4 regions of the Herbaspirillum sp. C7C2 genome follow, and region 1 is predicted to be linked to each of the others. Evidence: predicted binding sites of a transcription regulator. Region 1 holds the regulator's gene; each other region holds the start of a gene.
The links. Region 1 encodes sigma-54, which starts transcription at its own class of promoters, with help from an activator protein. Its sites were predicted from a motif close to TGGCANGNAANCTGCTTT; they were not measured.
Positions count from the first base shown of each region.

Region 2: a site for sigma-54 is predicted at 1,368-1,385, ahead of prpB (methylisocitrate lyase). Genes of this name have one in related genera too.
Region 3: a site for sigma-54 is predicted at 1,475-1,492, ahead of hmpA (NO-inducible flavohemoprotein). Genes of this name have one in related genera too.
Region 4: a site for sigma-54 is predicted at 1,679-1,696, ahead of glnA (type I glutamate--ammonia ligase). Genes of this name have one in related genera too.

Region 1 is NZ_JABXGI010000016.1:23,970-27,178, reverse strand. It holds gene lptB (LPS export ABC transporter ATP-binding protein) at 1-489, shown strand, start outside; gene HWE04_RS17960 (RNA polymerase factor sigma-54) at 557-2,047, shown strand; gene hpf (ribosome hibernation-promoting factor, HPF/YfiA family) at 2,206-2,568, shown strand; gene grxD (Grx4 family monothiol glutaredoxin) at 2,942-3,209, shown strand, end outside.
Region 2 is NZ_JABXGI010000017.1:44,613-47,821, reverse strand. It holds gene prpR (propionate catabolism operon regulatory protein PrpR) at 1-1,096, opposite strand, end outside; gene prpB (methylisocitrate lyase) at 1,438-2,328, shown strand; gene prpC (bifunctional 2-methylcitrate synthase/citrate synthase) at 2,377-3,209, shown strand, end outside.
Region 3 is NZ_JABXGI010000002.1:16,703-19,911, reverse strand. It holds gene HWE04_RS03735 (hemerythrin domain-containing protein) at 1-156, opposite strand, end outside; gene hmpA (NO-inducible flavohemoprotein) at 226-1,419, opposite strand; gene norR (nitric oxide reductase transcriptional regulator NorR) at 1,587-3,188, shown strand.
Region 4 is NZ_JABXGI010000017.1:52,851-56,059, forward strand. It holds gene glnA (type I glutamate--ammonia ligase) at 154-1,569, opposite strand; gene HWE04_RS18580 (rhodanese-like domain-containing protein) at 2,059-2,520, shown strand; gene HWE04_RS18585 (Hpt domain-containing response regulator) at 2,541-3,209, opposite strand, start outside.

The DNA of each region.
Region 1 (3,209 bases):
CCGCAGGAAGCCTCGGTGTTCCGCAAGCTGACGGTGGAAGACAACATCCGCGCCGTGCTGGAGCTGCGCCAGGAGGACGGCAAGCCGCTCTCGCGCGATGAAATCGAGGGCCGCCTGAACAACCTGCTGCATGAACTGCAGATCGAAAAGCTGCGCGAGAGCCAGGCACTGTCGCTCTCCGGTGGCGAACGCCGCCGCGTGGAAATCGCCCGCGCACTGGCCACCGATCCGCGCTTCGTGCTGCTGGACGAACCGTTTGCCGGTATCGACCCGATTGCCGTGATCGAAATCCAGCGCATCGTGCGCTTCCTCAAGGAACGCGGCATCGGCGTGCTCATCACCGACCACAACGTGCGGGAAACCCTGGGTATCTGCGACCGCGCCTACATCATCAACCAGGGCACGGTGCTGGCCAGCGGTAACCCGGAAGAGATCATCGCCAACGAATCGGTGCGCCGCGTATACCTGGGCGAACACTTCCGCATGTAGCACCCGCCGTCCATCGGCCACACAACGGTATTGCAACCAGCGGGCCACGCCGCTCCCAGAAAGACAGATGAAACAGTCGCTCCAGTTACGTACCTCGCAGCACCTCGCATTGACGCCGCAACTGCAGCAGTCGATCAGGCTGTTGCAACTGTCGACGCTGGAACTGCACCAGGAACTGGAACAGATCCTGTCCGACAATCCCCTGCTCGAACGCCTGGACGACGCTCTCGACAATTCGGTGCGCCTGTTGGCCGATGGCGCGGTCTCTTCCGCGCCCTCCACCGGAGTGGCCGAGCCCGCTGGCGACAGCGGCAACGAAGCAGCCCCCTCCGCTACTGATGGCGAAGCCAGTTTCGACTATCAGGACAACAGCCCCGAGAGCGGTGTCAGTGGCGAATCCGACTGGAGCTTCGACGACGTGGCACGCAGTGGCAAATCGCCCGACGACGACGATGCCCGCCCGCAACTGGAAGCGCATGAGCTGACCCTGCGCGAACACCTGCTGGAACAGATACGGGTCACCGCCCGCACACACCGCGACCGTGCGCTGCTGGAACTGCTCACCGATGCGCTGGACGAAAGCGGTTACCTGGAGGAACCGCTGGAAGACATCCTGGCGCGCCTGCCGGAAGAGCTGGGCGTTGACTTGGAAGAACTGTCGATCTCGCTGAAGCTGCTGCAGAGCCTGGACCCGGCCGGGGTGGGTGCGCGTAGTGCCGGTGAATGTCTGGCACTGCAGATCCGCCGCCTGCCCAAGGTGCCCTTCGTCACCCGCAAGCTTGCCTTGAGGATTGTCGAGGATTACCTGCCGCTATTCGCACAGCGCGATTTCAACAAGATCAAGAAGGCTCTCGATTGCGATGACGAGGACCTGCGCGAAGCACAGGCGGTGATCCGTCAGTGCCGTCCGCATCCGGGTGCCGAATTCGCGCGCGATGCTTCGGACTACGTGGTGCCGGACGTGATTGTCAAACAGACAAAGAACGGCTGGCAGGTCATGCTCAACCATGAGGTCATGCCCAAGCTGCGCGTCAATGCAATGTATGCGAGTGCGCTCAAGCAGGCCAAGGGCGAAGGATCGCTGTCGTCGCAGTTGCAGGAAGCTAAGTGGCTCATCAAGAACATGCGGCAACGTTTCGATACAATTTTGCGAGTCGCGCAGGCTATTGTCGAACGTCAAAGAAACTTCTTTTCACATGGCGCAGTGGCCATGCGGCCCCTTGTGCTGCGTGAAATTGCTGATACACTGGGTCTACACGAGAGCACAATCTCTCGCGTGACAACTCAAAAATACATGCTCACGCCGCACGGCATGTTCGAGTTGAAGTACTTCTTCGGTAGCCACGTCGCGACTGAAACCGGAGGCGAAGCCTCCTCCACCGCGATACGGGCGCTGATCAAACAGTTGATAGGAGCCGAAAACCCGCAGACCCCATTATCCGATAGCAAGATTGCGGATATGCTGGCAGAACAAGGCATGGTGGTCGCGCGACGCACAGTCGCCAAATACCGCGAAGTGTTGAAGATTCCGCCAGTCAATCTCCGCAAGTCCCTCTGAGCTTTCCTCAGTTTTTCTGTAGCAGTACCGTTGCTGTGTTCAGGCAAGCATCCCTACCTGGTGCCCATGCCATCCGACACGAAGACCGTGCCCGTGGTACAGCAGCTGTAGACGATGCATCGCACGAACCTCCAGTGACCTCACGATAGGAGTCTTGTATGAATCTGACCATCAGTGGACACCACCTCGAACTGACCCCCGCCATCCGGGAATACGTGCAAAGCAAGCTGGCCCGTATCAAGCGCCATTTCGACAACGTGATCGACGTCAGCGTGATCCTGAGCGTAGATAAACTCACAGAAAAGGAAAAGCGCCAAAAAGCGGAAATCAACGTCCACATCAAGGGGAAGGATCTACATGCGGAAAGCATTGCGCACGACCTCTATGCCGCTATTGATGCCCTGATCGACAAGCTCGACCGCCAGGTCATCAAGCACAAGGACCGCTTGCAGGAGCATCACTCCATGGCCAAGCGTCTGCCCGACGATACCCCCGCTGATGCAGTGGCTGGCGCGGCATAAGACAAGGATTCAGGACCATTCCTGCCGGCGGGTGCGCAACGACAGCGTGACGCATAAGGTGGGAATCTCATGAGGAAGGGGCGCGCAAGCGCCCTTTTTCATTTTGCGGCGCCGGGGCCGGTTTCATTTCCTGTGGCAAACAGTGATCCCGCGTCCATCATCGCCGCTGTTCTCCCGAAGCGGCTCGCAATGAGACTTGAAGAGGCTCCTCCCGCCCTCATCTTGGTGGCAAGGTCCAAAGCGGAAATCGTATAAATGATTTCCACCAAGCAATGCCGGACGACACCCCAACCACGCCGCAACCCTGCCGACTTCAACGCGAGCGGCGGCTTTTCCCTATAATGTCGGCAATCCCATTTTTAAAGGCATAGCCATGAGCGACGTCCAATCCTGGATCAAAGAAACCGTGACCCAAAACCCTGTCGTGCTGTTCATGAAGGGAACCGCCCAGTTCCCGCAATGCGGCTTCTCCGGCAAGGCCATCCAGCTGCTCAAGGCCAGCGGCGCCGAGAACATCGTCACCGTCAATGTGCTGGAAAGCGCCGATGTGCGTCAGGGCATCAAGGAATATTCGAACTGGCCAACCATTCCCCAGCTGTACGTGAAGGGTGAATTCGTCGGCGGCTCGGACATCATGAGCG
Region 2 (3,209 bases), on a different contig from region 1:
TGCGCACCTGCACCGGGATCGGCCGCGTGCCACCGACGCGTACCACCTCGCGCTCTTCCAGCACGCGCAGCAGGCGGGTCTGCAGGGGCAGCGGCATCTCGCCGATTTCATCCAATAGCAGCGTGCCGCGATGGGCCGCCTCGAACACGCCGGCACGTCCACCCCGGCGCGAACCGGTGAAGGCACCTTCTTCATAGCCGAACAGTTCGGACTCCAGCAGCGACTCCGCCAGCGCGCCGCAGTTGATGGCCACGAAGGGATGGCTTGCCTGGGTCTTGCCCTGCATCAGCGGATGGGCGCGATGGATGGCTTGCGCCGCCAGCTCCTTGCCGGTGCCGGTCTCACCCTGGATCAGTACGCTGGCCGGTGAACGGGCAAACAGCGTGATCGATTGCCGTACCGCTTCCATGGCAGCCGAGTCGCCCCGCAGGTCCTTCAGGTGATGGCGTGCGCGCAGGCTGTCGGCCACCGGCAGGAGGGGGCCACGCGTGCTCTCCAGTTGCGTCAGGCGCGCCAGTTCCAGTGCATCCTCGAAGGCCTGGCGCACCGTGGCCGAGGAATACAGGAAGATGCCGTGCATGCCGGCCTCTTCAGCCAGGTCGGTGATGAGGCCGGCGCCCACCACGGCCTCGATGCCACCGGCCTTCAGTTCGTTGACCACGGCCCGCGCATCTTCCTCGGTGGCATAGGTGCGCTGGGCGATGTCCAGTCCGAACATCTGCTGGAACTCGGCCAGTGCCGGCATCTCTTCCTGATAGCTGACCAGGCCGATGCGGGTGGTGATCTGGCGCGCCCGTGCCAGCGCCTGCATCACGTCGAAGCCGCTGGCGCGCGCCACCACCACCGGCACCGGCAACCGGCTCTTGAGGTAGGCGCCGTTGGAGCCGGCCGAGATGACCACGTCGCAGCGCTGCGTGGCCAGGCGCTCGCGGATCTCGCGCACGGCCTCGTCGAACCCCAGGTGGATGGGCTCGATGTCGGCCAGCGCGTCGAACTCCAGCGTGATGTCGCGGAACAGCTCCGACAGGCGCGATACCGAAGCGGTCCAGATCACGGGTTTGTCGGCGTGGCGGTCGGTGGGGGCAGGGCGTTTCATGGGCGTGGCGCTAGGTGGCTGAGGGTGATGGACGACGACTCAGGGTGGCTGGAAAGGCCTGAAGCCAGCCAGGAAGAAACGTTCACCATGTTTCAGTGAAACGTTAGTGTAACACTGATGAAACAGGGTGGCATGCCGCCGGACCGCCCGTCCGGTCTGCCTGCTGGCGTGGCAGGGGAGCCAGGTTTCGTTCGCAAGTCATTGATCTGGAAGGAAGTTTCACATCACCCCAAAACAGGCCCGCCAGGTTTCGCAAGATGTTGCAGTGCGATGGCACGGCCGTTGCAATAAGGCCCTCCATAGTCCGCTACCTCCAGCAACCCTTACAGAAGGTGTCCATCATGGCTCTCCACTCCGCAGGCGCAGCGTTCCGTCAGGCCGTCCAGGAAGAATCTCCCTTGCAAGTCATCGGCGCGATCAACGCCAATCACGCCCTGCTGGCCAAGCGCGCCGGCTTCCGTGCCATCTACCTGTCCGGCGGCGGCGTCGCGGCCGGTTCCCTGGGCTTGCCCGACCTCGGCATTTCCAACCTGGACGACGTGCTCACCGACGTACGCCGCATCACCGACGTGTGCGACCTGCCGCTGCTGGTGGATGTCGATACCGGCTTCGGCGCCTCGGCCTTCAACGTGGCCCGCACCGTGAAGTCGATGATCAAGTTCGGTGCCGCCGCCATGCACATCGAAGACCAGGTCGGCGCCAAGCGCTGCGGTCACCGTCCCGGCAAGGAAATCGTCAGCAAGCAGGAAATGGTGGACCGCATCAAGGCCGCCGTGGATGCCCGTACCGATGAGAACTTCGTCATCATGGCGCGCACCGATGCGCTGGCCGTGGAAGGCCTGGAAGCCGCCGTGGAGCGCGCCGTGGCCTGCGTCGAAGCCGGTGCCGACATGATCTTCCCGGAAGCCATCACCGACCTGGGTATGTACAAGCAGTTCGCCAATGCGGTGAAGGTGCCGATCCTGGCCAACATCACCGAATTCGGCTCGACCCCGCTGTTCACCGTGGACGAACTCAAGGGCGCCGACGTCGGCCTGGTGCTCTATCCGCTGTCGGCCTTCCGCGCCATGAACAAGGCGGCCGAGAACGTCTATCAGGCGATCCGCCGCGACGGCACTCAGAAGAACGTGGTCGATACCATGCAGACCCGCATGGAACTGTACGACCGCATCGACTACCACAGCTACGAGCAGCGCCTGGATGCGCTGTTTGCCCAGCAGAAGAACAAGTAATCCCTTCCGACAATTCAGTTTCACCGAACACGCTACGAGGAGAACACGATGAGCGAACAACAAGCCGCAGGTTTCAAGCCCAAGAAGTCCGTTGCCCTCTCCGGCGTCACCGCCGGCAACACCGCCCTGTGTACCGTCGGCAAGACCGGCAATGACCTGCACTATCGCGGCTACGACATCCTGGACGTGGCCGACAGCTGCGAGTTCGAAGAGATCGCCCACCTGCTGGTGCATGGCAAGCTGCCCACCAGCGCCGAACTGCGCGCCTACAAGGCCAAGCTCAAGGCCCTGCGCGGCCTGCCGGCCAACGTCAAGGCGGCGCTGGAATGGCTGCCTGCGGCCTCGCACCCGATGGATGTGATGCGTACCGGCGTCTCGGCCCTGGGTTGCGTGCTGCCGGAGAAGGATGACCACAACACCCCCGGCGCGCGCGACATCGCCGACCGCCTGATGGCCTCGCTGGGTTCCATGCTGCTGTACTGGTACCACTACAGCCACAACGGCAACCGCATCGAAGTGGAAACCGATGATGACTCCATCGGCGCCCACTTCCTGCACCTGCTGCACGGCGAGAAGCCCTCAGAGTCCTGGGAAAAGGCCATGCACACCTCGCTGATCCTGTACGCGGAGCACGAGTTCAACGCCTCCACCTTCACCGGTCGCGTCATCGCCGGTACCGGCTCGGACATGCACTCGGCCATCACCGGCGCCATCGGCGCGCTGCGCGGCCCCAAGCACGGTGGCGCCAACGAGGTGGCCTTCGAGATCCAGAAGCGCTACGACAACCCGGACGAAGCCGAAGCCGACATCCGTCGCCGCGTGGAGAACAAGGAAGTGGTGATCGGTTTCGGTCACCCGGTCTACACCATCTCCGACCCGCG
Region 3 (3,209 bases), on a different contig from region 1:
CACCGACAGGTGCAGCTTGATGACCGAGCTCATCGCAATCACTTCGCGGGCGATGGAGGCAGCCTCTTCGGCGATGCCCTGCGAGCACAGGGCCTTGAGTTGTTGTACGTGGCCGATGATGTCGGCGTGTTCACGGCGGTATTTGTCCAGGTTCATATCGTTTCGCTCATGGGTGATGGAAGAACCCGCACCCGGCCAGGTCGGCCGGCTGCGGGGGCAGGGGCATTACTGCAGGGCGGCTGCGGGTCCGAAGAATTCGTAACGCGCCTGCGCCGCCGGTACGCCCAGTTCCTCCAGCGCCTGCCTGATGGCCTTCATGAAGGGCTTGGGGCCGACGAAGTAGGCGTCCACATCACGATCGGCCGGCAGCCACTGCTGCAATAGCGCGGCATCGATGAAGCCGTGGGCATGCGGCGCCACATCGCCGGCACGCTGGTTCTCGTAGCAGAAGCGCACCTGCAGCTGGGGATGGCGGGCAGCCAGTTCTTCCAGCGTACCGCGGAAGGCATGCACACCCGCATGACGGGCGGCGTGGATGAAGTGCACCGGGCGGCCGCTGGGCAGGGCCGCGACCAGCATGCTCATCATCGGCGTGATGCCGACGCCGCCGCTGATGAGCACCAGCGGCCTGGCGCTGGCGGCCAAGGTGAACTCGCCGGAGGGCGGGAACAGTTCCACCACCGATCCCACATGGATCTGGTCATGCAGATGGCGCGAGACCTTGCCCTTGGCTTCGCGCTTGACGCTGATGCGGTACTGCGCCGGCTGACCGTTCTGACGCAGCGGCGCCGACAGCGAATACTGGCGACGCTGCTCCTCCCCGTCGACCATCATGCGCAGGCCGATGTACTGGCCCGGTTCGAAGTCCAGCAGGCTGCCGCCATCCTGCGGCACGAAGTAGAAGGACGTGATTTCCTCGCTCTCGGCCACCTTGCGGCTGACCACGAAATGGCGGCCACCGCGCCAGCCACCGGGCGCTTCGGCCTTGCTGTCGTACTGCTGGCGCTCGGCGCCGATGAGGATATCGGCCAACTGCCCATAGGCCGCGCCCCAGGCGTCGATGACGGCATCGGTGGCGATATCCGCACCCAGCACTTCGCGGATGGCGCGCAGCAGGCAATCGCCCACCATCGGGTAGTGCTCGGGCATGACCTGCACGGCGACGTGCTTGTTGATGATCTGTGCCGCCAGGGGGCCCAGTTCTTCCAGGCGGTCGATGTGGCGGGCATACATCAGCACGCCGTTGGCCAGCGCCCGTGGCTGGTCGCCGCTGGCCTGGTGGGTGCGATTGAACAGGGGACGCACTTGCGGATAGTCACGCATGAGCATCTGGTAGAAGTGCGTGGTCAGGGCCTCGCCGCCCGATTCGAGCAGGGGGACGGTGGACTTGACGATGGCGAGTTGGGCTTCGGTCAGCATGCTGGGCCTTTCAGTGGTGGAGTGGAGGTGCCGGAGTACCGGTCTGCCCTGATGTATTACAAAAGCCGTGCCATCATCCCGCCCCAATAAAATCAATGACTTAGGAAATATCCATGTCATTTATACCTGTGTCATAATGACTTTAATTCACATTATCGGTAGTCAATATGACCTCAAAGGCCTTGCTGGATGCGCTGTTGCCGCTGGTGGCCGACCTCTCCCGGGAGATCGATGATCGGGAGCGCTATCGGCGCCTGCTGCAGACCTTGCGCACGCTCTTTCCCTGCGACGCGGCCGCGCTGCTGCGGCTGGAGGGCGAGGTGCTGGTACCGCTGGCCATCGACGGTCTTTCTGGCGACACCCTCGGGCGGCGCTTCCGGGTGGCAGATCATCCGCGCTTCGGCGTGCTGCTGGCCAATGTTGCACCGACGCGCTTCCCGGCCGATTCCAGCTTGCCCGACCCCTATGATGGGCTGGTCGACGGGCTCAACGACGCCCATTCCGGCCAGCTGGAAGTGCACGATTGCATGGGTTGCGCGCTGACCGTCAACGGCCGTCCCTGGGGCCTGGTCACGCTGGATGCGCTGGGGCCGGGGCGCTTCGACCGGGTCGACATGGCCTCGCTGCATGCCTTTGCCGCGCTGGCGGCCGCCACCGTCAACGTGGCCGAGCGCATCAGTGACCTCTCGCAAGCCGGAGAACAGGCGCGCCAGCGTGCCGAAGCCTATCGTCTCGGGCTGGAGGAAAGCCAGGGCAAGCGTGAACTGATTGGCCAGAGCCCGGCCCAGCGCCAGCTGATGGAAGAAATACGCATGGCCGCACCCAGCGACATGACGGTGTTGGTCAGCGGCGAAACCGGCACCGGCAAGGAGCTGGTGGCGCACGCCCTGCATGCCGCCTCGCCCCGCGCCCACAAGCCCATGATCAGCCTGAACTGCGCCGCCTTGCCCGACACTCTGGTCGAGAGCGAACTGTTCGGCCACGTCCGTGGCGCCTTCTCGGGCGCGGTGGCTGATCGTCGCGGCAAGTTCGAGATGGCCGATGGCGGCACGCTGTTCCTGGATGAAGTCGGCGAGTTGCCGCTGGCGGTGCAGGCCAAACTGCTGCGGGTACTGCAGAGCGGGCAATTGCAGCGGGTGGGATCGGACCGTGAACATCGGGTCGATGTACGCCTGATCGCCGCCACCAATCGCGACCTGGCCGAAGAGGTCAAGCGCGGTCACTTCCGCGCCGACTTCTATCACCGCCTGTCGGTCTTTCCCATCCGGGTGCCGCCGCTACGTGAGCGGGGTCGCGACGTGCTGCTGCTGGCCGGGTATTTCCTGGAGCAGAACCGCGCCAGACTGGGCCTGGCCAGCCTGCGGCTGTCCGCCGACGCCCAGCGCGCCCTGCAGGATTACCCATGGCCGGGCAACATCCGGGAGCTGGAACATCTGGTCGGCCGCTGTGCCTTGCGTGCCCTGGCAGCACAGCCGCAGCGTCCGTCCATCCTCACGCTGGACGCCGAGGCGCTGGACCTGCGCACACCGCTGGCGCTCGCGTCCGATGCAAGCGCGGCAATGGGGAATGCTGTCGCGGGAGTCAATCCGACCGGCGCCACGCCGGGGCCGCTCTCTCTGTCACTGCGCGATGCAGTGGAGCGCTACGAGCGCGAGCTGGTCGGTGCCAGCCTGGAGCGACACCAGGGCAACCTGGCGGCTGCCGCACGCGAGCTGGGGCTGGACCGGGCCAACCTGAGCCGACTGGCCCGCAGACTGGGATTGCGTTGATGGCTTCAGGAGGAACAGGGC
Region 4 (3,209 bases), on a different contig from region 1:
GATGCCAGGGGTCATGTCGTCTTGCTCGGGCTAGTGCAGTCATTGACCAGTCTGTCTAGCAATTTTCGGGCGCACTTCCCTACCATGGGCCGCGCCGCTGCGCATAAAAAAAGGGGAAGCAAGCTTCCCCTTTTTCTCCGGATGCGGATTCGATTACAGCGAGTAGTACATGTCGAATTCGATCGGGTGCGTGGTCATGCGGAAGCGTTGGACTTCCTGCATCTTCAGCTCGATGTAGGCATCGATCATGCTGTCGGTGAACACGCCACCACGGGTCAGGAACTCGCGATCCTTGTCCAGGTGTTCCAGGGCTTCGTCCAGCGAGGCGCAGACGGTCGGGATCAGCTTGTCTTCTTCCGGCGGCAGGTGGTACAGGTCCTTGGTCGCAGCTTCGCCCGGGTGGATCTTGTTCTGCACGCCATCCAGACCGGCCATCAGCAGAGCCGAGAAGCACAGGTACGGGTTGGCCAGGGGATCCGGGAAGCGGGTTTCGATACGACGGCCCTTCGGGTTGGCGACGTGGGGGATACGGATCGAGGCCGAGCGGTTACGGGCCGAGTAGGCCAGCTTGACCGGGGCTTCGAAGCCGGGGACCAGACGCTTGTACGAGTTGGTGCCGGGGTTGGTGATGGCGTTGAGTGCCTTGGCGTGCTTGATGATGCCGCCGATGTAGTACAGCGCGAATTCCGACAGGCCGGCGTAGCCGTCGCCTGCGAACAGGTTCTTGCCATCCTTCCAGACGGATTGGTGCACGTGCATGCCGGAGCCGTTGTCGCCGACCAGGGGCTTGGGCATGAAGGTAGCGGTCTTGCCGTAGGTGTGGGCAACGTTCCAGATCACGTACTTCAGGGTCTGGGTCCAGTCAGCGCGCTCGACCAGGGTCGAGAACTTGGTGCCCAGTTCGTTCTGGCCAGCGCCAGCCACTTCGTGGTGGTGCACTTCGACGGGGATGCCCAGGGATTCCAGGATCAGGGACATTTCCGAACGCATGTCCTGGAAGCTGTCGACCGGGGGAACCGGGAAATAGCCGCCCTTGACGGTCGGACGGTGGCCGGAGTTGCCGCCTTCGATCTTGGCGCCGGTGCTCCAGGAAGCTTCTTCGGAGTCGATCTTGACGAAGGAGCCGGACATGTCAGCACCCCAACGCACGCCGTCGAAGATGAAGAATTCGGGTTCCGGACCGAAGTAGGCGGTGTCGCCCAGGCCGGAGGACTTCAGGTAGGCTTCAGCGCGCTTGGCGATGGAGCGCGGATCACGGTCGTAGCCCTTGCCGTCGGACGGCTCGATCACGTCACATTGCATGAAGAGGGTGGTCTCTTCCATGAACGGGTCGATGTTGGCGGTATTCGGGTCCGGGATCAGCAGCATGTCGGAGGCTTCGATACCCTTCCAGCCGGCGATCGACGAACCGTCGAAGGCGTGACCGGATTCGAACTTGTCGATGTCGAAATGCGAAACAGGCACGGAAACGTGCTGTTCCTTGCCACGGGTGTCAGCGAAACGGAAGTCAACAAACTTGACTTCGTTGTCCTTCACCATCTTCAAAACCTCTGCGGCCGTCCTTGCCATGCGAATCTCCTAAAACGAGGAAGTAGTATAAATTGGGGTGTGAGCCGTTTTCTGCGACTGGATCTTTGCATTTGATACAACGGTCTTGCGCCGAACTCAGTCGCGGATGATAGCAGATTCCATGCCATCGACCTTTGGGGTAGCCCGATAATGGAATATTTTAGGGAGGACGCGGCCTTCGGGCCGTTCCCCACGGTGCAGGAATCAGCATACCAAGCCTTGTTTTGGTGCATTTTTCTTCTTTTGCACCAAATTACTGCATTTTTAGATGGGGCTACCCGATTTGCACATTGATGGTGCATGCGCCGTACTGGGGCATCCTGTAACTCCGGCTGCGCGATGCACCGACTTGGAAATTGCCGAAATGTTTATATTGTTTAGAATCAAGTCTTTCAGCGGGCTGCGCGGCTGATCCTGCCATCGTCGGCCTCACGCCATGTTGACCCGTTCCGAGAATTCCACGCCCCCTTCTTCCCGAGATCAAATGCCATGAGCCCCTACGACATCCTCTCCAAAGCCCAGCAACGCGGCACCGACGGCCAGTTACCCTATGCCGGCGCAGTCACCCCGCAGGAAGCGCTAGCCCTGATCCAGGCCGACACCAAGGTGAAGCTGGTGGACGTGCGCACGCGCGCCGAGCGCGACTGGATCGGGACCGTGCAGATTCCGGCGGCGCAGCACTTGGCGGTGCAATGGAATCTCTACCCGGAGGGCAAGCCCAATCCGGAATTCCTGCCGCAATTGAAGGAAGTCACCCTGCCCGATGAAGTGCTGCTGTTCCTGTGCCGCTCCGGCGTGCGCTCCAAGCACGCGGCCAAGCTGGCCACGGAACATGGCTACACCCGCTGCTTCGACATCCTGGAAGGCTTCGAAGGCAACAAGGACGCGGCCGGACATCGCAAGACGGTGGAAGGCTGGTGCTTCGGCGGGCTGCCCTGGGTGGGCGCCTGACGCCAACCCGGCAACGCTGATCAGGATTGCAGGCTGCGCGCCTGCAGTGCATTGCTCAATGACTGCAGCAGCAGGCTGATCGCATCGGCAGCGCCAGGGCCGCCTAGCAGGGCCTCGTCCACGCATTCCAGCAAGGCCACGATCTCGGCCCGACCCATGGTCAGCGCCGCGCCCCGCATACGGTGGGTGAGCCGGCTCATGCGGGCGGCATCGCCCTCCTCCCGCGCCTGCTGCAGTGCCTGCAGATCATGCAGGGAGGTCGTCAGGAACAGCCGGGCCAGGTCCTGGTCGTGTTCTTCCTCGGGACTGGCGGCCTCGCCTTCCTCGCCCAGCTCGTGATCGCACCACAGCGCCAGCAGGCGGCGGATGGCCAGGGTCTGCAATGGCTTGTCGAGCATCCCATCCATGCCGCTGTCCAGGCAGCGCTGTACGTGCGCAGGATCGGCCTCGGCCGAGATGCCGATCAGCGGCGTGTAGGGCCGCTCAGGCTGCGCCTGTTCCAGCTGGCGGACCTGGCGCGCCACGTCCTGGCCGAGGATGTCCGGCAGGAAGCAATCCAGCAGCACCAGCCCATAGGGGCGGGCCTGGATCGCTGCCAGCGCGGCGGTGCCGTCGGCGACGCTGTCGACCTCGCAACCCATCAGCTGCAGCCGGCTTTGCATTGCATACCGGATGGTGGCCGAGTCATC